DNA from 3 places in the Intestinimonas massiliensis (ex Afouda et al. 2020) genome. Region 2 is predicted to be linked to each of the others. Evidence: predicted binding sites of a transcription regulator. Region 2 holds the regulator's gene; each other region holds the start of a gene.

Evidence for each region. The regulator HrcA, encoded in region 2, represses chaperone genes, less so after heat shock. The targets are predictions, from matches to a motif close to TGTTAGCACTCNNNNNNNNNGAGTGCTAACA.
Region 1: the regulator HrcA is predicted to act here: its motif matches at 1,835-1,865, upstream of BN2154_RS12990 (Hsp20/alpha crystallin family protein).
Region 3: the regulator HrcA is predicted to act here: its motif matches at 4,090-4,120, upstream of htpG (molecular chaperone HtpG).

What each region holds. Positions count from the first base shown of each region.
Region 1 is NZ_LN869529.1:1,865,154-1,872,809, reverse strand. It holds gene BN2154_RS13000 (ECF transporter S component) at 1-510, shown strand, start outside; gene BN2154_RS12995 (pyridoxal phosphate-dependent aminotransferase) at 562-1,758, opposite strand; gene BN2154_RS12990 (Hsp20/alpha crystallin family protein) at 2,066-2,494, shown strand; gene clpB (ATP-dependent chaperone ClpB) at 2,603-5,212, shown strand; gene BN2154_RS12980 (DegV family protein) at 5,401-6,264, opposite strand; gene BN2154_RS12975 (TetR/AcrR family transcriptional regulator) at 6,387-6,998, shown strand; gene BN2154_RS16580 (tRNA nucleotidyltransferase/poly(A) polymerase-related protein) at 7,005-7,656, opposite strand, start outside.
Region 2 is NZ_LN869528.1:79,217-86,872, forward strand. It holds gene glgB (1,4-alpha-glucan branching protein GlgB) at 1-5, opposite strand, end outside; gene BN2154_RS00480 (D-alanyl-D-alanine carboxypeptidase family protein) at 274-1,404, opposite strand; gene hrcA (heat-inducible transcriptional repressor HrcA) at 1,681-2,745, shown strand; gene grpE (nucleotide exchange factor GrpE) at 2,763-3,329, shown strand; gene dnaK (molecular chaperone DnaK) at 3,419-5,287, shown strand; gene dnaJ (molecular chaperone DnaJ) at 5,447-6,622, shown strand; gene BN2154_RS00505 (phospholipid carrier-dependent glycosyltransferase) at 6,686-7,656, shown strand, end outside.
Region 3 is NZ_LN869529.1:1,724,337-1,731,992, reverse strand. It holds gene BN2154_RS12310 (ATP-dependent DNA helicase RecG) at 1-1,940, shown strand, start outside; gene BN2154_RS12305 (DUF4177 domain-containing protein) at 1,954-2,157, shown strand; gene BN2154_RS12300 (C-GCAxxG-C-C family protein) at 2,150-2,536, shown strand; gene BN2154_RS12295 (MerR family transcriptional regulator) at 2,599-4,029, shown strand; gene htpG (molecular chaperone HtpG) at 4,162-6,078, shown strand; gene BN2154_RS12285 (hypothetical protein) at 6,288-6,530, shown strand; gene BN2154_RS12280 (tRNA lysidine(34) synthetase) at 6,599-7,357, opposite strand; gene rplM (50S ribosomal protein L13) at 7,583-7,656, shown strand, end outside.

The sequences.
Region 1 (7,656 bases), on a different contig from region 2:
GCCAGCAACTATGCCCGCATCATCATGCCCATCGCCATCGGAGGCCGGACCTCCTTCACCCTGGCCAACATCGTCTGCTGCCTGTCGGGCCTGCTGCTGGGCCCCATCGGCGGCTTGGCCTCCGGCCTGGGCTCCGCCCTCTATGACCTAACCAACCCCCTCTACGCCGCCGAGTGCTGGATCACCCTTCTCACCAAGGGTCTGATGGGTACGGTGGCGGGCCTGGTGGTGGCCCGGTATGTCAACGACGAGAAGCTGGCCTACCCCAGATGCCTGCTGGGGGCCGTGCTGGGTTGCGTGGCCTACTACATCCTCTACTTCTTCAAGAGCGTGGCCTACGACGGCGTCCTGGTGGAGGGGCTCCAGCCCATGGTGGCCCTGGCCGCCCTGCCTCTGAAGTTCCCCGCCTCCATCTTCAACGCCGCGGTGGCCATCATCGCCGCCCCGCCCCTGTGCATCGCCCTGCGGGCGGCGCTGCGCCGCAGCGGACTGAGCCTGAAAACCGCCTGAGACGGAGGAACAGAGCCGGACAGCTTGCTGTCCGGCTCTGTTTTTCTTATTTTATGACAGTCCGTATTCCTTGGCCAGCCGTTCAAAGACGGGTAGGGCCCTTTGGACCGTTTTGGTGGAGGTGCAGAAGGCGATGCGGCACCAGCCGGGGCAGGCGAAGTCGTCGGTGGGGGGGAAGAGCAGGTCGTACTCCCGGGCCCGCTGGCAGAAGGCGGCGGCGTCGGGCTCGGGAGACTGGAGCAGCAGGTAGAAGGTGCCGCCGGGCTCCATGCAGGTGTAGCCCATGCCGGTCAGGCCGTGGTAGAGCAGGTCCCGGTTGGTCTGGTAGACGGTGAGGTCGGCGGTGAGCCCGTCGCAGGCGGCGGCCACCCGCTGGAACAGGCTGGGGGCGTTGACGTAGCCCAGCACCCGGCCGGCCCCGCAGACGGCGGCATAGAGCGCGTCGTGCTCCGCGGCGGCGGGGGGGACCAGGATATAGCCGATGCGCTCACCGGGCAGGGATAGGGACTTGGAATAGGAATAGCACACCAGAGTGTCGTCGTAGAAATCGGGCAGCCAGGGGGCGGAGAAGCCGGCAAAGACGATCTCCCGGTAGGGCTCGTCGGAGATGAGGTAGATGGGGTGGCCGTAAGCGGCGGCCTTGCGCCGGAGGATGGCGGCGATGGCCCGGAGGGTGTCGGCGGAGTAGACCACGCCGGAGGGGTTGTTGGGGGAGTTGACCACCACGCCCTTGGTACGGGGGCCGACGGCGGACTCGAAGGCGGTCAGGTCGGGCTGGAAGGTGGCGTAGTCCGGGGGGACCACCACCGGCTTGCCGCCGTTGCCGGAGACGAAGTAGGTATATTCGGTGAAGAAGGGGGCGAAGAGGACGAACTCGTCGCCGGGGCAGGCCAGGGCCCGGAAGCAGCAGCACAGAGCCGCCGCCGCCCCCACCGTCAGGTACAGGTCGCCGGGCCCGTAGCTCCCGCCGAAGCGGCGGGACAGGGAGTCCGCCAGGGCCTGCCGGACGGACCAATCGCCCTGGGCGGTGGTATAGCCGTGGATGGAGGCCCCCTCGGGCGAGTCCAGGATGGCCCGGATGGTGTCGTTCACCTGGGCCGGAGGGGCCACGGAGGGATTGCCCAGAGAGAAATCCAGCACGTTCTCCGCCCCGACCTCCCGGGCGCGGAGCAGTCCATATTCCCGGATTTCCCGCATGATGTTTCGTTTGGTGCCCATCTGCACCAGGTCCTGCGGCAGATTGCTCATTGCTGTGACCTCCGTGTCCTGAAAAGATTGACCACATTGTAGCACGGCAAAGCAAAAAAGAAAAGAGGTAATCCGAACTTAGCACTCTTACGTATAGAGTGCTAAGTTTACAATCTGGACATAATTTATTGTATATTTGTTCACAGAATCACACTATACTAAGCTCAGAAATAAAGAGAAGGGAATGGCCCGGAGGCGGGTTTGATTCCCGGAAAGAGGATGGTCGCCATGAAAAACGTCAGGTTTTAGCACAAGAATCATTTGATTGCTAACATCGTCTTTTGTATTGTGAAAGGAGTTTTCCATTATGTTTGGTATGGTTCCGTTTGAGCGTCACGAGGACAATTTCTTTGATGTGTTCGACAACTTTGAGCGTAAGTTCTTCGGCAACAGCAGCGCCAATCTTCCCGCCTTCCGCACCGACATCAAGGATGCGGACGACAAGTTCGTTTTAGAAGCCGAGCTGCCCGGCTTTGACAAGGAGGACATCTCCCTGGATGTGAAGGACGGCATCCTGACCATCTCCGCCCAGCACAAGGAGGAGAAGGAGGACAAGGACGAGAAAGGCCAGTATATCCGCCGGGAGCGCCGGTACGGCTCTTTCCGCCGCAGCTTCGACGTCACGGGCATCGACGAAAACGGCATCACCGCCGCCTACAGCAACGGCATCCTGACCCTGAACCTGCCCAAGACCGTCCCCGCCGTGCCGGAGACCCGCAGGATCGCCATTGAGTAACCCCCCAGCGTTGACAGTCCGTTCCCCAGAGCGTGGGGCGCCGGCCCGCGGCCGGCGCCCCATTTTTTATCCCAAATTTTTCGCCCCACGAAAGGAGCGTACAGACCTATGAATCTGAATCAATTTACACAGAAATCCCTGGAGGCCGTCCAGTCCGCCCAGACCATCGCGCAGGAGTACGGCAACCAGCAGATCGAGCAGGCCCATCTGCTCTACGCCCTGCTGAAGCAGGAAAACGGCCTGATCCCCCAGCTTCTGGGTAATCTGGGCCTGACGGTGCCCAGCTTTGAGGCCGCCGTCCGGGCTGAGGTGGAGAAGCTCCCCCGGGTGAGCGTGGGCGGCCGGGAGGCGGGAAAAATCTACATTGCCCCGGATGTGGACAAGGCCCTCAGCACCGCTGAGTCCATCGCCGGGTCCATGAAGGACGAGTACGTGTCGGTAGAGCACCTGTTCCTGGCCCTGCTGGATACCGCCAACTCCTCCCTGAAGGACCTGTACCGCACCTACAACATCACCCGGGAGGGGGTGCTGAAGGCCCTCACCGCCGTCCGGGGCAACCAGAGGGTGACCTCCGACAACCCGGAGGAGACCTACGACGCCCTGAAGAAGTATGGCTCCGACCTGGTGGAGCGGGCCCGGCAGAACAAGCTGGACCCGGTCATCGGCCGGGACGACGAGATCCGAAACGTCATCCGCATCCTGAGCCGGAAGTCCAAGAACAACCCCGTGCTCATCGGCGAGCCCGGCGTGGGCAAGACCGCCATCGCCGAGGGCCTGGCCCAGCGGATCGTCAAGGGGGACGTGCCCGCAAGCCTGAAGGACAAGACCATCTTCGCCCTGGATATGGGCTCCCTCGTCGCCGGGGCCAAATACCGCGGCGAATTCGAGGAGCGGCTGAAGGCCGTGCTGAGTGAGGTCAGGAAGTCCGAGGGGCGGATTCTTCTCTTCATCGACGAGCTGCACACCATCGTGGGCGCCGGCAAGACCGAGGGCGCCATGGACGCGGGCAATCTCCTCAAGCCCATGCTGGCCCGGGGCGAGCTCCACTGCATCGGCGCCCCCCCCCTCAACGAGTACCGCCAGTATATCGAAAAGGACGCCGCTCTGGAGCGGCGGTTCCAGCCCGTCATGGTCAGCGAGCCCACGGTGGAGGACACCGTGGCCATCCTCCGGGGCTTAAAGGAGCGCTACGAGGTGTTCCACGGTGTGAAGATCACCGACGGGGCCATCATCGCCGCCGCCACCCTGTCCAACCGCTATATCACCGACCGCTTCCTGCCCGACAAGGCCATCGACCTGGTGGACGAGGCCTGCGCCATGATCCGCACCGAGATCGACTCCATGCCCACCGAGCTGGACGTCATCCAGCGGAAGATCATCCAGCTCCAGATCGAGGAGGCCGCCCTCAAGAAGGAGGACGACGCCCTGTCCCGGGAGCACCTGGCCGAGCTCCAGAAGGAGCTGGCCGAGCTGCGGGACGAGTTTAACGCCAAAAAGGCCCAGTGGGAGAACGAGAAAAACGCCATTGGCAAGGTCCAGAAGCTCCGGGAGGAGCTGGAGCAGGCCAACGCCGATCTGGAGAAGGCCCAGCGGGAGTACGACCTGAACAAGGCCGCCGAGCTGCAGTACGGCCGCATCCCGGAGCTGAAAAAGGAACTGGAGGCCGAGGAGCAGATCGCCCAGGCGGGCAAGGAGCGCTCCCTGCTGCGGGACAAGGTCACCGAGGAGGAGATCGCCCGCATCATCGAGCGGTGGACCGGCATCCCGGTGAGCCGGCTTATGGAGGGCGAGCGGGAGAAGCTGCTCCACCTGGAGGATATCCTCCACCAGCGGGTGGTGGGTCAGGACGAGGCCGTGCGCCTGGTGGCCGAGTCCATCCTGCGCTCCCGGGCCGGCATCGCGGACCCTGACCGGCCCATCGGCTCCTTCCTGTTCCTGGGCCCCACCGGCGTGGGCAAGACCGAGCTGGCTAAGACCCTGGCCGAGGCCCTGTTCGACAGTGAGAAGAATCTGGTGCGCATCGACATGTCCGAGTACATGGAGAAATTCTCCGTGTCCCGTCTGATCGGCGCCCCTCCCGGATACGTGGGCTATGAGGAGGGCGGCCAGCTCACCGAGGCCGTGCGCCGCCATCCCTACTGCGTGGTCCTCTTCGACGAGGTGGAGAAGGCCCACCCCGACGTGTTCAACATCCTGCTCCAGGTCCTGGACGACGGCCGCATTACCGACAGCCAGGGCCGGACGGTGGACTTCAAAAACACCATCATCATCCTGACCTCCAACCTGGGCTCCCAGTTCCTGCTGGACGGCATCGGGCCCGACGGCGCGATCACCGAGGAGGCCCGGAACCAGGTCAGCGAGCTGCTCAAGCGGTCCTTCCGGCCAGAGTTCCTGAACCGGCTGGACGAGATCGTGTTCTACAAGCCCCTGACCAAGGACAACGTCACCCACATCATCGACCTGATGGCGGCCGAGCTGAACCGGCGTCTGAGCGACAAGCAGCTCACCGTGAACCTGACCGACCGGGCCAAGGAGCACATCATCGACAGCGCCTACGATCCCATTTACGGCGCCCGGCCCCTGCGCCGGTATCTCCAGCACACGGTGGAGACCCTCATCAGCCGGAAGATCATTGCCGGCGAGGTGGAGCAGGGCGACACCCTGGCCGTGGACTGCCGGGACGGCGCGCTCACGGTCAGCGCCGTCCGGGTAGAGTGAGTACGGCGGACGGACCTGAAAGACGAAGAAAACCCCGGAGCGGACCGCCGTCCGCTCCGGGGTTTTTGCGCCGGAAGGAAAAATTCCGGAACATCTCACCCGCGGTCCGCGGGCGATGTGCGGTTTACCATGGGGGTTCCCTGGTGCCAGCGATTGCGGGCGGAAGGCCGCACCGCGCTTTGGGCCATTCAGTCCAGTACCTGTACCGCGGCGCCCAGCACGCCGGAGCCGATGTAGACGCTGAGGGTGCCGTCGATCTCGCCCTCCCACACGTGGTCGTAGTGGGGCAGGGCGGCCTTCAGCTTCTCCTTGAGCTGGGCCATCTCCTCAGGGGCCCCGCCGTTGGCCACGGCCAGGTTGTACTTTTTGTGGCTGCCGCAGGATTTGACCACCAGGTCGATGAGCTTATCCTGAACCTGTCTGCGCCCTCGGACCTTGGCGATGGACTGGAGCTGCCCGTCGGGGGCGAAGGTGATGAGGGGCTTGATCTGGAGCATGGTGCCCGCCATGGCGGTGACCTTGCCGATGCGACCGCCCTTGAGCAGGTACTCCAGGGTGTCCACCGAGAAGAAGGGAAAGGTGCTCTGGATGAGATAGGGCACCCGTCTGTGGGTCAGCTCCCGCCAGGAGGCGCCGGAGCGCAGGTCCTCGGCAAGCTGGAGCAGGGTCATGCCCATACCCAGGGCCCCGCTCACCGAGTCGTAGACCTTGATTTCCAGATCGCGGCGCTCCTCGGCCAGCAGCCGGGTCATATTATAGGTGCCGGACAGGCCGCTGGAGAGCATGACGGCGATGACCCCGTCGTACCCCTCCGCGGCGATGCGGTCGAAGGCGCCGGTGATGTCCTCCCCGGCGGGGAGAGAGGTCTTGGGCAGCTCGCCGGAGCGGAGCCTGGCGTAGATGTCGGCGGGGTGGATGTCCACTCCGTCCCGGTATTCCCCATCGGCGCAGCGGATGTGCAGGGGCACCACATGGATGTGGTTTTCCTCCGCCAACTGGGGGGAGAGATCGGCGCAGGAATCGGTCAGCAGCGCGATTTTGCGGGGAGCCATACGAGCATCACTTCTCCATCTCTTGACAGGGGAAAGCCCTTGTCTTATAATAGTCACATAACATTGTTATGTAATTATAGGGCATGGAGGGGCGAATGTCAACCGCCCGGAAAGGAAAAAACATGAGCTATGCACAACGGCGCCAGGCCCAGGCCCGCCAGACCGAGCGGAACATTCTCCAGGCGGCTCTGACCCTCATGCGGGAACGGGGCTTTGACAAGGTGTCCATCCGGGACATCTGCAAGCAGGCGGGTATCACCACCGGGGCCTTTTACCACCACTTCCCCTCCAAGGAATCCCTGCTCAACAAGGGCTTTGCCCCCCTGGATGACTATATGGAGGCGGCCCTCCGCGGCCATGAGGCGGACGAGCCGGCGGAGCGCCTGGGGCACATCCTGTCGGCCTATGCCCGGTTCATGGAGGAGGAGGGCGGCGAGCTGACGGGGCGCTACTATGTGCGCCGGATCACCGACCCCACTACGCAGTCCATGGATTCTTCCCGGTACACGCTGCGAGCCATGGTAGAGTGCTTCCGCCAGGCCCAGCGGGAGGGCATCCTGGCCTCGGGACGCAGCCCGGAGTGGGTGGCCGACTTCTGCTACCGGCACTTCCGGGGCGTGGTGATCGACTGGGTATTGCACAACTATTCCTATCGATTGTTGCCTAAAATGGAGGAGGACTATCAGCTTTTTACCGGGTTTTTCCAGAAAACGGCGGCAAAAGAACGGACCTGACGTCGGTCAGGTCCGTTCTTTTGCCAAGGAGAGCAGGAACTCCCGCTGGTTGTCCCCCGGATGGGCCCGCACGTGCTCCAGCAGGGCCCAGCGGGTCCGGCCGATGTCCCCGCCCCGCAGGCCCAGGTCGTACAGGTCCCGGCCGGTGACGGCCAGGGCGGCCAGCTCCCGGTCCTCCGGATGGAGTACCGCCCGGCGCAGAGCCCGCTCCACCGGCAGCCGGGTAATGTCCAGCCCCGTGGCGGCACAGAAGGCGCCCCAACGGTGGGCGGGCGTGGCGGGCAGGGCCGCCAGAGCCGACAGCTCCACCTGCCGGGCGGGGGCCCCGAAGCGCACCAGCATTCCCAGCTCCACCGGCAGGGCGGCCAGACTAGGGTGGGGAGAGAGGAGGGTCTTCTCCAGCTCGGCGCGGATGCGTTCGCCGGAGACCCGCTCCAGCAGGGGGGCACAGGAGGCCAGGGCGGCGGCAGTCCGCGCCTCCAGGGAAAAACCGAGCTGGGCGGCGAAGCGCACCGCCCGCAGCATCCGCAGGGCGTCCTCGGTAAAGCGGCGCTCCGGCTCTCCCACACAGCGGATGAGGCGGCGGGCCAGGTCGGCCCGGCCGTCGAAGGGGTCGAGCACCGATCCGTCCGGGGCCAGGGCCATGGCGTTGATGGTG
Region 2 (7,656 bases):
TCCATAAGGCTTCCCCATTTCTTTGGTATTATTATCCAAATACCCGAAGCAGTTCCTCCTCTTGGTTGTAAATGATACTAATTGATGGAATTTTTTCTTCGGGTATTTGTATAAATTATACAACACCTTTTGATGTCAGTCAAGGTCTAGCCCCCACCCTTCCTATAAAATTTCTGTAAGGTCCCAGAAAGGGATTCGTACAAAATAACCGGCCGCCCATTCCGTAAAAGGGAACGGGCGGCCGGCGGCGTATGGGGGGACAAAGCCCCGGGGCTATCCGGCCATAAACAGGATGTCTAGGAATCGCTTAAAGATGCCGGGCATGGTCAGGCGCTCCACAGCCTGGTCAGCCACAATGGGGATGGTCTGCTGCTCCACACCAGATACCGAGACCACCATCTCTCCCAGCTTCTGTCCGACCTCCACAGGGGCCTCCACCCGCTCGGTGAGGCGCAGCTCGGTGGTGACGTTGTTGAGCTCGGCCTTGTCGATCAGAATACGGCCGGACTGGGCCAGCACGGGCTGGACGGTGGAGCACTCGCCCAGGGCCACCTCCACCGGCGGCAGCGCCTGGTCAGGGTGGACGTCCAGGAGGGTATAGTTGGCGAAGCCGAAGTTCAGGAGGGCCTTGGCGCCTTCAAACCGTTTTTCCGAGGTAGGGCACTTCATCACCACGGCAATGAGCTCCATGCCGTCCCGCTCGGCGGTGGCCGACAGGCAGTAGAGGGCGGAATCGGTGAAGCCGGTCTTGAGGCCGGTGGCCCCTTCATAGAACCGGATGAGCTTGTTGGTGTTGGCGAGCTGGAACTGGCCGTCCCGGACGGAGTCCATCCAGATGGTGGTGAACTCCCGGATGCCGGGGTGGGCCAGGAGCGCCCGGGACATGACGGCGATGTCGTAGGCGGAGGTCAGGTGGCCGGCGGCGGGCAGTCCGGTGCAGTTGATAAAGGTAGTATCGGCCATGCCCAGCTCCGCCGCCCGGCGGTTCATCCGCTCCACAAAACCCTCCTCGCTGCCGGCAATGTGCTCGGCCAGGGCCACTGCGGCGTCGTTGCCCGACACCACCGCCACCGCCTTGAGCATATCATGGACGGTCATCTGCTCCCCCTCCTTCAGGTAGACCTGGGAGCCGCCCATGGAGGCCGCCTGGGCGGAAACCGTGACCATATCCTCCATCTTGAGCCGCCCGTCGTCGATGGCCTCCATTACCAGCAGCAGGGTCATGACCTTGGTGACGCTGGCGGGCTCCAGCTTGTCGTGGGCATTCGCTTCGTAGAGCACCGTGCCGGTCTCCTTCTCCATCAGGATGGCGGAACCGGCTTCCACCGCCGGTCCACCGGAGACGGCGGCGGCGGGCAGGATCAGCAGAACGGCGGCCACCAGGGCCGCGGCGCATTTTTTCATCGGGATCTCCCTCCATGTTCATCTTCTATGGAAAAGGATGTGAAAATCTCCCTTGTTCTATGCGGGCAGCCACCTGCGAAAATTTCCCTGCGCCCCTGCGGTGTTTTGGCAATCCAGCCCCACTTTTGCAAACATTTTTAGCGTTCACATTTAATTTACAACCTTCCTATTGACTTTTCCCCGGGGCGGTGGTAGATTTACATTAGCACTCAGGGATAATGAGTGCTAAAAGAGGCGCGATGGCGCTTCCGATTTTAAAAAGAAGGTGAGCGCGGTATGGATCTGAGCGACCGGAAGAAGAAAATCCTCCGCGCCATCATCGAAAACTACATTGAGACGGCGGAGCCGGTGGGCTCCAAGGCCATCGCCTCTCTGCCGGGACTGAACGTCTCGTCGGCCACCATCCGCAACGAGATGGCCGATCTGGAGGCCCTGGGCCTGCTGGAGCAGCCCCATACCTCCGCAGGACGCATCCCCTCTCCCAAGGGCTACCGCATCTACGTCAATGAACTGATGACCGACTACCGCCTGTCAGCGCAGGAGACCAAGCGGCTCAATGAGGCGCTGCACATGAAAATGCGGGAGTTGGACCAGGTCATCGATCAGGCCGGGCGGATCATTTCCCAACTCACCCGCTACCCCTCCTTTGCCCTGGCCGCCGGGGGCGACCGGATCACCATTCGGCGCTTCGACCTGCTGATGGTGGACCGCGACGCCTTCATCATTGTGGTCATGACCGACACCAACGTGGTACGCAACCGGCTGGTGCGCCTGCCCTCCGACCTGTCGGAGGCTCAGCTCCAGCTTTTGAACACCCTTCTCAACGCCACCTTTACCGGTCTGACGCTGGACGAGATCACCCCCGAGCTGATGCGGGTGGCCTCCCACGCGGCGGGCGAGGCCTACGGCCTCATCTCTCTGGTGGTCTCCTTCGCCGTGGAGGTGCTGGAGAGTCTGGAGCAGCGCACCGTCCACACGGCGGGCATTGCCAGCCTTTTGACCCACCCGGAGTACCACAGTCTGGACCGGGCGGCGCCGCTGATGACCTATCTGTCCGAGGACCGGGACGCCGCCCGCTTCCCCATGCCCGACAAGGACCCTATGGAGATCCTCATCGGGCCGGAGAACGTGGTGGACGCCCTGAAGGACACCAGCGTGGTAATGGCCAGCTACGACATCGGCGACGGCATGCGCGGCGTCGTGGGCGTTGTGGGTCCCACCCGTATGGATTACGCCAAGATTTCCGCCCGTCTTTCCTACTTTGCGGAGGGTCTCTCCCGCATGTTCGGCAAGGGCGGGCTTCCCCCCGCCGGGGAGGACCCCGAGCACGATGACCGATAGGAGGCCGAAAAATCATCATGAGCAAACGTGAAAAAGACCAGGAGCAGAAGGCCGCTCAGGCCGCGTCAGAGCACGCGGAGAGCGCCGAGGTCCCGGAGGATATCGTTCCGGAGGAGCCCGCCGCCGGAACCCAGGACCCGCTGCCGGAGGAGCTGGAGCATTTGAAAGCTTCCTTGTCCGCCAAGGAGGAGCAGTACCTCCGGCTGGCCGCCGAGTACGACAACTTCCGCAAGCGCAGCCAGAAGGAAAAGGAGAGCATCTACGCCGACGCCAAGGCCGACGCCCTCACCGCCTTCCTTCCCGTCTACGACAATCTGGAACGGGCCCTGAAGCAGGAGACCGCCGACGAGGCCTTCAAAAAGGGCGTAGAGATGACCATGACTCAGCTCCGGGAGATCCTGACTAAGCTGGGTATCTCGGAGATTCCCGCCCTGGGCGAGTCCTTCGATCCCAACCTCCACAACGCCGTCATGCATGTGGAGGACGAAGCGGCTGGCGAGAACACCATCGTGGATGTGTTCCAGGCTGGCTTCAAGCTGGGCGACAAGGTCATCCGGTTCGCCATGGTGAAGGTAGCCAACTGAGGCAGGCCGCCACGCCCCAACGCCCGGTTTTCGGCTTCTCCGCATTTCTTTTGTAAAAACCAATTTCTTGATTATTGGAGGAATATATTATGTCTAAGATCATCGGCATTGACCTGGGTACCACCAACTCCTGCGTGGCCGTCATGGAGGGCGGCGACGCCGTCGTCATCCCCAACGCGGAAGGCAACCGCACCACTCCGTCCGTGGTGGCCTTCTCCAAGGACGGCGAGCGCATGGTGGGCCAGGTGGCTAAGCGCCAGGCCATCACCAACCCCGACCGGACCATCAGCTCCATCAAGCGCGAGATGGGCTCTAGCTTTAAGGTGAGCATTGACGGCAAGAACTACACCCCACAGGAAATCTCCGCCATGGTGCTCCAGAAGCTGAAGGCCGACGCCGAGGCCTATCTGGGTCAGAGCGTCACCGAGGCCGTCATCACCGTCCCCGCCTACTTCACCGACGCTCAGCGCCAGGCCACCAAGGATGCCGGCCGCATCGCCGGTCTGGAAGTAAAGCGGATCATCAACGAGCCCACCGCCGCGGCCCTGGCCTACGGCATCGACAAGGAGTCCGACCAGAAGATCATGGTCTACGACCTGGGCGGCGGCACCTTCGACGTGTCCATCCTGGAGATCGGCGACGGCGTTATCGAGGTATTGGCCACCGCCGGCAACAACCGCCTGGGCGGCGACGACTTCGACAAGTGTGTCATGGACTGGATGGCCGCTGAATTCAAAAAGGACACCGGCATCGACCTCAGCGGCGACAAGGTGGCCATGCAGCGCCTGAAGGAGGCCGCCGAAAAGGCCAAGATCGAGCTGTCCGGCGTCACTTCCACTGCCATCAACCTGCCCTATATCACCGCCGACGCCACCGGCCCCAAGCATCTGGACCTGACCCTGACCCGGGCCAAGTTTGACCAGCTCACTGCCCATCTGGTGGAGGCCACCGCCGGCCCCGTCAAGCAGGCCATGGGCGACGCCGGCCTCTCTTCCGGCGAGCTGTCCAAGGTCCTGCTGGTGGGCGGCTCCAGCCGTATCCCCGCTGTGCAGGACATGGTGAAGAAGCTCACCGGCAAAGAGGGCTTCAAGGGCATCAACCCCGACGAGTGCGTGGCTATGGGCGCGGCGCTGCAGGGCGGCGTGCTGGTGGGCGACGTGAAGGGCCTGCTGCTGCTGGACGTCACCCCCCTTTCCCTGGGCATCGAGACCATGGGCGGCGTGATGACCAAGCTCATCGAGCGCAACACCACCATCCCCGCCAAGAAGAGCCAGACCTTTACCACCGCTGCCGACAACCAGACTTCCGTAGAGGTCCATGTGCTCCAGGGCGAGCGTGAGATGGCCCAGTACAACAAGACCCTGGGACGGTTCAACCTGGACGGCATCGCCCCGGCCCGCCGCGGCGTGCCTCAGATCGAGGTGACCTTCGACATCGACGCCAACGGCATCGTCAATGTCTCCGCCAAGGATCTGGGCACCGGCAAGGAGCAGCACATCACCATCACCTCCTCCACCAACATGTCCAAGGAGGACATCGACAAGGCCGTCAAGGAGGCCGAGCAGTTTGCCGCCGAGGACGCCAAGCGCAAGGAAGAGGTGGACGTGCGCAACCAGGGCGATCAGATGGTGTACCAGACCGAGAAGGTCATGGAGGACCTGAAGGACAAGATCGACGCGGGCGACAAGGCCACCCTGGACGCCGCCCTGGGCAAGCTGAAGGACGCCCTGAAGGGCACCGACGTGGAGGCCATCAAGACCGCCACCGAGGAGCTGAGCAAGGCCTTCTACCCCATCAGCGAGAAGCTGTACAACCAGGCGGGCGGCCCCCAGGCAGGCGCGGGCCCGGACATGGGCGGCGCGGGCTTTACCGGCGGCGCTTCCGCCGCCGGCGCGGACACCGACCCTAACGTGGTGGACGCCGATTACACCGTGGTGGACGGCGACGACAATCCGTAAATTTTGTATTTGCAGAGCCGCTGCTTGCAGCGGCTCTGCTACCCTGTATCCCAGGCCCGAAGCCCAGCGCGGCGGGTTTTGGGCGGAGAGGAGGAGCAAAGCGGCACCGCACGGAAGGGCGACGGTCGTTTCATGCGGCGCGGTCTTTGCGACGACGATATGGCTGATCAAAAACGAGATTACTATGAAGTCCTGGGCGTGTCTAAAGGCGTCTCGGACGATGAACTGAAAAAGGCCTACCGCAAGCTGGCCAAGCAGTACCACCCCGACCTCAACCCCGGCGACAAGACCGCCGAGGCCAAGTTCAAGGAGGTCAACGAGGCCTACGAGGTCCTGTCCGACAAGGACAAACGGGCCCGCTACGACCAGTTCGGCCACGCGGGTGTGGACCCCAACTTCGGCGCCGGCGGACCCGGCGGCGGCTTTGGCGGCGGCTTCGGCGGCTTCGACATGGGTGACATTGACCTGGGCGACCTGTTCGGCTCCTTCTTCGGCGGCGGCTTCGGCGGCGGAGGCGGAGGCGGCCGCAGCCGCAACGCCCCCCAGAAGGGAGAGACCATCCGGGCCGGGGTGACCATCACCTTCGAAGAGGCGGCCTTCGGCTGCGAGAAGGAGATCACCGTCACCCGCACGGAGCCCTGCGAGGAGTGCAAGGGCTCCGGCTGCGCCCCCGGCACCACGGCGGAGATCTGTCCCGACTGTCACGGCAGCGGCGTGGTCCGGATCCAGCGGGGAGGAGGCGGCTTCTCCTTCTCCACCACCGCGGCCTGCACCCGCTGCCGCGGTACCGGAAAGATCATCCACCAGCCCTGCAAATCCTGCGGCGGCGCGGGGAGCGTCCGGCGGCAGAAGAAGCTGTCCGTCACCATCCCGGCGGGCATCGACAACGGCCAGGCCGTCTCCCTGCGGGGGCAGGGCGGCGCGGGCAAAAACGGCGGGCCGGCGGGCGATCTGCTCATTGGCGTCACCGTCCAGCCCCACCCCATCTTCCGCCGGGACGGCACGTCGGTCTACATGGAACAGCCGGTCTCCTTCGCCCAGGCGGCCCTGGGGGCGGAGCTCCAGATTCCCACCATCGACGGCACGGTGAAATACTCCATGCCCGAGGGCACCCAGACCGGCACCACCTTCCGTCTGCGCGGCAAGGGCATTCCCAGCCTCAACGGCCGGGGCCGGGGCGACCAGTACGTCACCGTAAAGGTCCTGGTTCCCACCGGCCTGAGCCGGGCCCAGAAGGAGGCCCTGCATGCCTTTGCCGAGTCCATGGGGGAGGAAAAAGAGGACTCCGGTGATCCACTTAAGAATCTTTTTGACAAGAGAAGGAAAAAGAAATAAAATAGAGGACAGTCCATATGGACTGTCCTCTATTTTATTTCTACCGCTCTTCGGAGGTGTACCATGCCCGACCTGTTCCAGTCCGCGGCGGACCTTGTGAACCAATACGTCCTGCCCTACCTGTCCTGGACCCTGGTGTTCCCCCTGGGCACGCTGATCCTGGTCCTGCTGTTCTTTTTCTACTACTGGCACGCCCAGGCTCCCCGTCGGGACAGCCTGGAGTGGATTGCCATGCGGGAGCGGCGGCCCATGACCTTCTCCGCCAAACGGTATCCCATGGGGAAAAAGGACGCCCTGCCCCTGCTGCTGGTGACGGCGGCCTATGCCTGCACCGCCTTCTTCCAGTTGGGCAGCTTCACCAATCCCCAGTCCTTCCAGTCCTTTGACGAGACCGCCACCGTGGAATTCTCCCTGGACCGGACCGTCGCCCTGACCCGGCTGGGCTGGTACACCGGCCTGGGGACGGGAGACTACTCCCTGGAGGTCTCCGCCGACGGGCAAAGCTGGACCGCCCTTCAGGTCAGCGTGGACGAGGACAACAAATCCGCCTACGCCTGGACCCCGGTAGACCGGAACGCTCCGGCCGGCTCGGTCCGCTCCATCCACCAGAAGTACAACACCCTGTTCAAGTGGTATTTCATCGAGCCGGAGGGCGGCCCGGTCCAGGTCCGGTATCTGCGGCTCACCGGATTCCCCGGCAAGGCCCCCCTGGAGCTGGGCGAGCTGGCCCTCTACGACCAGGACGGAGTCCGGGCCGTCCCCGACGCCGTGGTGGCTGCCCAGCCCGCGCAGGCCGTCCCCTCCGCTGACCTGGCCCTCTTTGACGAGCAGGACACCGTTCCGGACAAATCCACCTGGTACAACTCCTCCTATTTTGACGAAATCTATCATCCCCGCACCGCCTATGAGCACATCCGGGGCATCGAGCCCTATGAGGTCTCTCACCCGCCCTTGGGCAAGCTCATCCTCTCGGTGGGGATCCGGCTGTTCGGCTTCACCCCCTTTGGCTGGCGGTTCATGGGCACCCTGTTCGG
Region 3 (7,656 bases), on a different contig from region 2:
CCTTCTTCAATCAGAGCTACGTCAGAGATGCCCTGGTCCCCGGGCAGGAGTACATTTTCTACGGCCGGGTGGAGGGGGACCGGGGGGGCCGCCAGATGACCAACCCGGTGTTCGAGCGGGAGGACCGGGCCCGGTTTACCGGGCGCATCCTGCCGGTCTATCCCCTGACGGCGGGGGTGTCCAACAACCTGCTGGCCGGCCTGGCCCAGCGGGCGGTGGAGGAGTGCGCCTGCCAGGTGGCCGAGACCCTGCCCGCGGATCTACTGGAGGCCCATGACCTGGCCCCGGCGGAGTTCTCCTGCCGCAGTATCCACTTTCCCCAGGACTTTGACGCCCTGGCCCGGGCCAAACGGCGGCTGGTGTTTGAGGAGCTCTTCACCCTATCCGCCGGCCTGGCCCTGTTGCGCCAGCGCCGCAGCGGGGGGGAGGGGCCGGCCTTTCCGGCCTGCGACCCGGCGGACTTTTATGCTCTGCTGCCCTTTGCGCCCACGGAGGCCCAGCGGCGGACCATCTCCGAGTGCGCCGCCGATCTGACCTCGGGACGGCCCATGAACCGGCTGGTCCAGGGGGACGTGGGCTCGGGCAAGACGGCGGTGGCCGCGGCCTGTGCCTGGATGGCCTTCCGCAGCGGCTGGCAGGCGGCCATGATGGCCCCCACTGAGATCCTGGCCGAGCAGCACTGCCGCTCCCTGTCGGCGCTGCTCGCCCCGGCTGGGATGCGGGTGGGACTGCTCACCGGCAGTATGCGGGCCGGAGAAAAAAAGAGGGTCTATGCCGCCCTGGAGGCGGGGGAGATTGACTTCGTGGTGGGGACCCACGCTTTGCTGTCCGGACCGGTGGCCTTCCGGCGGCTGGGCCTGGTGGTGGCCGACGAGCAGCAACGCTTCGGCGTGGAGCAGCGGGCGGCCCTGGCCGCCAAGGCGAACACGCCGGATTGCCCGCCCGAGGCGGGCCGCCGCCTGTGCGGCGAAGGCCGGGGGGATTCAGTTCCCCCGGCCGCAAATGGAATGGATGGGGTCCCTACAGCGGCATGCCGCTGTAGGGAAGTGGAGCAGCGGGCGGCCTTGGCCGCCAAGGGCGAGAAAAAAATTCGCCCCCATGTGCTGGTCATGTCGGCCACCCCCATCCCCCGCACCCTGGCCCTTATCATCTACGGGGACCTGGACGTGTCGGTCATCGACCAGCTTCCGCCGGGCCGCCTTCCGGTGAAAACGGTGCTGGTGGGGGAATCCAAACGGCAGCGGATGTACGGCTTTGTCCGCGAGCAGATCCGCCAGGGGCGGCAGGCCTACATCGTCTGCCCCGCCATCGAGACCGACCCGGAGAGCGCCGCCGCCGATCTGAAGCGGGTGGTGGAGTACGCAGAAGGGCTGCAAAAGCAGGTGTTCCCCGACCTGCGGGTGGGGCTGGTCCACGGCAGGATGAAAGCGAAGGACAAGGAGGCGGCCATGGCCGCCTTCGCCCGGGGGGAGACCCATATCCTGGTGTCCACCACCGTCGTCGAGGTGGGGGTGGACGTGGCCAACGCCACGCTGATGATCGTGGAAAACGCCGACCGTTACGGCCTGAGCCAGCTCCACCAGCTCCGGGGCCGGGTGGGCCGGGGGGAGCACCAGTCCTGGTGCGTGCTGGTCAGCGACAACCGCAGCCCGGAGACCCGGGCCCGGCTCAAGGTGCTGGTGGACACCGCCGACGGCTTCCGGATCGCCGAGGAGGACCTGAAGCTCCGCGGGCCCGGCGACTTTTTCGGCCGCCGACAGCACGGCCTGCCCGCGCTGCGCATGGCCGACCTGAACACCGACACCCGGGTGCTCAAGGAGGCCCGGGACGCCGCGGCGGCGCTGCTCTCCGCCGACCCGGATCTGTCCCGTCCGGAGCACCGGCCTTTACTGGAGAAGGTGCGGCGGCTGTTCGAGGAAAATCCCGATATGTTCAATTGAGAGGAGACCGGATATGTACGAGTACAAATACGTAAACCTGCTGTCCGACGGCGTGGCCGCCGCCAAGTTCCAGGAGCACCGGGCGATCATCGACCAGCACGCCGCCCAGGGCTGGCGGTACGCCGGCTGTATCCCCACCCACATCAGCGGCAGCGGGGTGCTGTGCAACCTGGATCTGATTTTTGAACGGGAAAAGGAGGAATTCTGTCATGACTAAGTTGGAACGGGCCCGGGAGCTTCGGGCCGACACCGCCCGGCACTACAACTGCTGCCAGTCGGTGGTGCTGCCCTTCGCCGAGGAGCTGGGGCTGGACGAGGAGGCCGTTTTGAAGCTGGCCGAGCATTTTGGCTCCGGGATGCGGCGCGGCTCGGTGTGCGGGGCGGTGACCGGGGGGCTGATGGCCCTGGGCCTCATGGGAAAGAGCGGCAGTCAGGACGCGCAGGCCTTCCAGCGGGCTTTTCGGGAGGGGTCCCAGTATCTGGACTGCGCCGAACTGCTCAAATGCGCCAAAGAGCGCGGGGAGGAGAAAAAGGAGCATTGCGACCGGATGGTGTTCCTGGCGGTGGAGCTGGTGGAGGAAATGCTGAAAAATTGAGGGAAAGGGCTTGACTGTAAAGTTGCTTTATCCTTTACAATGCCCTCAAAAGGAGGGATTCCATGACGGTCAAGGAATTGGAACAGGCTCTGGGCATGAGCCGGGCCAACATCCGGTTCTACGAAAAGGAGGGGCTGCTTTCTCCGCTCCGGCTGGAGAATGGTTACCGGGACTACACCCCGGATGACCTGGAGACCCTGCGGAAGATCAAACTGCTGCGGCAGCTCCAGGTCCCGGTGGAGGACATCCGGGCGCTCCAGCAGGGCGGAAAGGAACTGACCGCTCTTTTGGCGGCTCAGGAGGAGGACCTCCGGCGGCGGGCGTCGGATCTGGAGGCCGCCCGGACGCTGTGCCGCCGGATGGAGGCGGACCAGGTGAGTTACCGGGATCTGGACGCGGTCCGGTATCTGGAGGAGATGGAGCGGCTGGAGCGGGGCGGCGCCCGGTTCCAGAGCGTGGAGGCCGATGCCCTGCCCACGGTCAGCCATCCCTGGCGGCGGTTTTTTGCCCGTAGCCTGGACTTCGGACTGTGCCGCCTGCTGCTGAACGCCGTCCTGGCGCTGGGGTTTCGCTTCCAGGCGGGAGACGGACTGTTGTGGACGCTGCTGATGAGCTATCTGACCTGGGCGGTGCAGTTCGTGCTGGAGCCCCTGCTGCTGAGCACCTGGGGCTATACGCCGGGCAAGTGGGTCCTCGGTCTGACGGTCCGAAACGCCGAAGGCGGCAAGCTGAGCTTCTCGCAGGCTGCCGCCCGGCTGGCCGGGGTGTTTTGCCGCGGTGAGGGCTATGGCATCCCCCTCTACAATCTCTATCGCAATTACAAGTGCTACAGGGCCTGCGACGCCGGGGAGCCTCTGCCCTGGGAGGAAGAGCAGGCCTACACCATCCGGGACCTGCGGGCGCTGCGCTGCCTGGGCCTTGCGGCGGCTTACGGGGCCGTGATGGGTTTGGGTGTGCTGGTCGGTCTGTATCTGTTGGTACCGCCGGTGCGGGGCCCCCTGACGGTGGCGGGATTTGCCCGCAACTACAACGATGTGTATGGGCGGTATTTTGGAGAGGCGGGCTACCAACTGGACGTATCCGGGACCTGGCAGGAGAATGGGGCTGAAAACGCGATCGTTTTGGATTGGACCGGAGGCAGGTCGCCCCCTGCGTTTGACTACACCCTGTCCGACGGCGTGCTGACCGCCGTTTCCTTTCAGGAGCGTGCGCCGGAGCTGCCGTTCGGCTCCGGCAGCCGGCCGGCTGCCACGGTGCTCGCGCTGCTGTGCGCCCGGTCGGAGGTGGGGCTGTTCAACTGGCGTCGGGCGGCCATGGAGGCGCTGGAGCAGATGGGGCCGGCCCATGAGGACTACAGCTTTACCTGCTATGGTCTGACGGTGACCAATCAGGCGGACTATACGGGCTACGAGACGGTGGGAGACTACCTGTGGCCTGTGGAGGGGGAGACGCAGACATTCCGGCAGACCTTTTCCGTCACCCTGGCGGAGTAGGTCAAATTGTAAATATTTTTTGAACCCTCTTGAAAAATCGTATCCTAAGTATTATGATAGCGTTAGCACTCTTGGATAATGAGTGCTAACGCTATGTTTATAAGGAGATTCATATATACGGAGGCGTGCACCATGGTAAAAAAACAATTCAAGGCGGAATCAAAGCGGCTGCTGGACCTGATGATCAACTCCATCTACACCCACAAGGAGATTTTCCTCCGGGAGCTCATCTCCAACGCCAGCGACGCGGTGGACAAGCTGGCCTACAAGGCCCTCACCGACGATCAGGTGGGTCTGGACCGGGGAGACTTCAAAATTACGCTGGTCCCTGACAAGGAGCAGCGTACCCTCACCATCTCCGACAACGGCATCGGCATGACCAAGGAGGAGCTGGAGGCCAACCTGGGCACCATCGCCCGCAGCGGCTCTCTCCAGTTTAAGCAGGAGCTGGCCCAGAAGGACGAGGGGGACAAGACCGACATCATCGGCCAGTTCGGCGTGGGCTTCTATTCCGCCTTCATGGTGGCCGACCGGGTGACGGTGGTCTCCAGGGCCTACGGCTCGGACGAGGCGTGGAAGTGGGAGTCCGCCGGTGCGGACGGCTACACCCTCACCGCCTGTGAAAAACCGACCGTGGGCACCGACATCACCCTGCACATCAAGGACAACACCGAGGACGACGACTACGACCCCTATCTGGAGACCTACCGGCTGGACGAGCTGGTGAAGAAATACTCCGACTATATCCACTATCCCATCGTCATGGAGATGGAGCACTCCCATCAGAAGCCCAAGCCGGAGGACGCGCCGGAGGACTACCGGCCCGAGTATGAGACTGTGAAGGAGTGGGAGACCCTCAACTCCATGGTGCCCCTGTGGCAGAGGCCCAAGAGCGAGCTGAAGGACGAGGACTACAACCAGTTCTACAAGGAGAAGTTCGGAGATTGGGAGGACCCCCTGGCGGTGATCCACACCTCCGCCGAGGGCATGGTGGAGTATAAGGCTCTGCTCTATCTTCCCGCCCGGGCCCCCTTTGACTTTTACACCCGGGAGTATCAGAAAGGCCTGCAGCTTTACTCCTCCGGCGTGCTCATCATGGACAAGTGCGCCGACCTGGTGCCCGACTGCTTCTCCTTCGTCCGGGGCGTGGTGGACTCCCCCGACTTCTCCCTGAATATCTCCCGGGAAATGCTCCAGCACACCCGGCAGCTCAAGGTCATCGCCGCCAACCTGGAGAAGAAGATCAAGGCCGAACTGCTGAAGCTCCAAAAGGACGACCGGGAGAAGTATGAGAAGTTCTGGTCCGCCTTCGGCCGCCAGATCAAGTACGGCGTGGTGGGGGAGTACGGAGCCAAAAAGGACCTGCTGAGGGACCTGCTGCTGTTCTGGTCCTCCAGGGAGGGGAAGAACACCACCCTGGCCGAATACAAGGCGCGCATGGCCGAGGACCAGCCCTACGTCTACTACCTCTGCGCCGAGAGCGTGGAGAAGGCGGCCAAGCTGCCCCAGGCCGAGCGCATTCTGGATCAGGGCTATGAGATCCTCTACCTCACGGACGAGGTGGATGAGTTCATCATGAATACTCTGGCCGAGCTGGACGGCAAGGCCTTCAAGAACGTCAACGACAACGACGCCCTGCCCGAGAGCGACGAGGAGAAGGCGGCCAGCGAGAAGAAGGCCGAGGAGAATAAGGATGTGCTGGACTTCGTCAAAGAGGCCCTGGGCGACCGGATCAAGGAGGCCCGGGTGTCCAAGATCCTGAAATCCGCCCCGGTGTGCATGACCTCCGACGGCCCGGTCACCCTGGAGATGGAGAAGTATTTCCAGCGGGTGGACCCCGAGCAGGCCAAATTTATGAAGGCCCAGCGGGTGCTGGAGCTCAATCCGGATTCCGGCGCCTTTGCCGCGCTCCGGGCCGCCCTGGACAGCGATAAGGAGCTGGCGGGCACATATGCCGAGATCCTGTACGACCAGGCGCTGCTCATCGCCGGCTTCCCTCTGGAGGACCCCTCCCGCTACACCGAGCTGGTGTGCAGTTTGATGAAGTGAACAAAAACAGGAGCGCCGCCCGAGGGCGGCGCTCCTGTTTTCGACAAAGGAGGGGACTATTTGGGGAAGATGGGGCCTGGGTCCTATAAACAAAACAAAAAATAGCTTCAAACGAAAGAATATGACACTTCGAAGTTTGGATAAGGTGACAATTGCGCGGACCGCCCCGGCGTGTTATACTCGGAGCAGATAAGGAGGTAATGCCAATTATGTTGATCGAAATGAAGTTTCATTCCGTCGCCGAGCTCCAGCGCCTGCAGGAGATCGCCTGCGACGTCAAGGAAGAGGTCTTCCTGCACTCCATGGACGACCGCATCCGTGTAGATGCCAAGTCTTTTATCGGACTGTTCACGCTGGACTTTACCCAGCCGGTAAAGGTGGTCACCGAGTCCCCCTATGTGATCCGCAAGCTGGAGATACTCAAGCGCAAGCAGGAACGGGCGCTGGCCTGAGGGCCGGCGCCTTTCTGATTTTGCTGGAGATGAAAACGGGCGCCTCCCAGAAGGGGGCGCCCGTTTGGTCATTCTCCGTCGGGCAGGGGCAGGCGGCGGTGCTCCACCGGCCCCCATGCGGGCAGAGGCAGGCGCTGCATGGCCCCGAACACCCGGCTCTTCAGACCGGGGTACTGCCGGTCCAGGTCCCTGACCAGCTCCTTGATCTCCTGCCGCTTGGTGCAGCCGTTGGCGGGGCAGGGGTTATAGACCACCGGCAGGCCGGCCCTGGCCGCCGCGCCGCGGACCATGGCCTCCCCGCAGTAGAGCAGAGGCCGAATCTGGGTGATGCCCGTCCGGTCCAGGTAGGTTACCGGCTGAAAGCAGGAGATGCGGCCCTCATAGAACAGAGAGAGAAAAAAGGTCTCCACGGCGTCGTCGTAATGATGGCCCAGGGCGATCTTGGTGATGCCCCGCTCCTGGAGCGCGTTGTGGAGGGCGCCACGCCGCATTTTGGCGCACAGGGAGCAGGGGTTGCTCTCCTGGCGCAGGTCGAAGATGATGTGGTGGATTTCGGTGTGCAGCAGGGTGTAGGGCACATTCAGCCGGGCGCACAGGTCCGCCACCCGGGAGAAGTCGGCGCTCTCCCGGCCGTCGGCGTGGCCCATGTCCAAAGTAATGGCCTCCACCGTGAAGGGCTTGGGATAGAACTCCCGCAGCTTGGCCAGGGCCGCCAGCAGCGTCAGGGAATCCTTTCCCCCGGAGACGCCAACGGCCACCCGGTCCCCGGACTGAATCATGTCGTAATCCTCCACACAGCGGCGGACGTGGCTCAAAACCTTGTTCATGGAGCACCTCAAAAAAGAAAAATGATATTTAGGAAATCAAAGATATCGCGAGATAACAGGAGAAAAAACGAGATTGCGTTTTCTAAATAAAAAAAGTTTAAAAAAGCGGTTGACACCTTGTAACTTGGGTATTATAATACAAAACGCTCCACCCGTAAAGAGTGGAGCGTCAATCATGTTTAGAGCAAAATAACATAGAAGATCAAACAAATTGGAGGTTACACCATGTCCACATTTATGGCCAACAAGGGCAACATCGTGCGCAAGTGGTACATTCTGGACGCCGCTGGCAAGCCCCT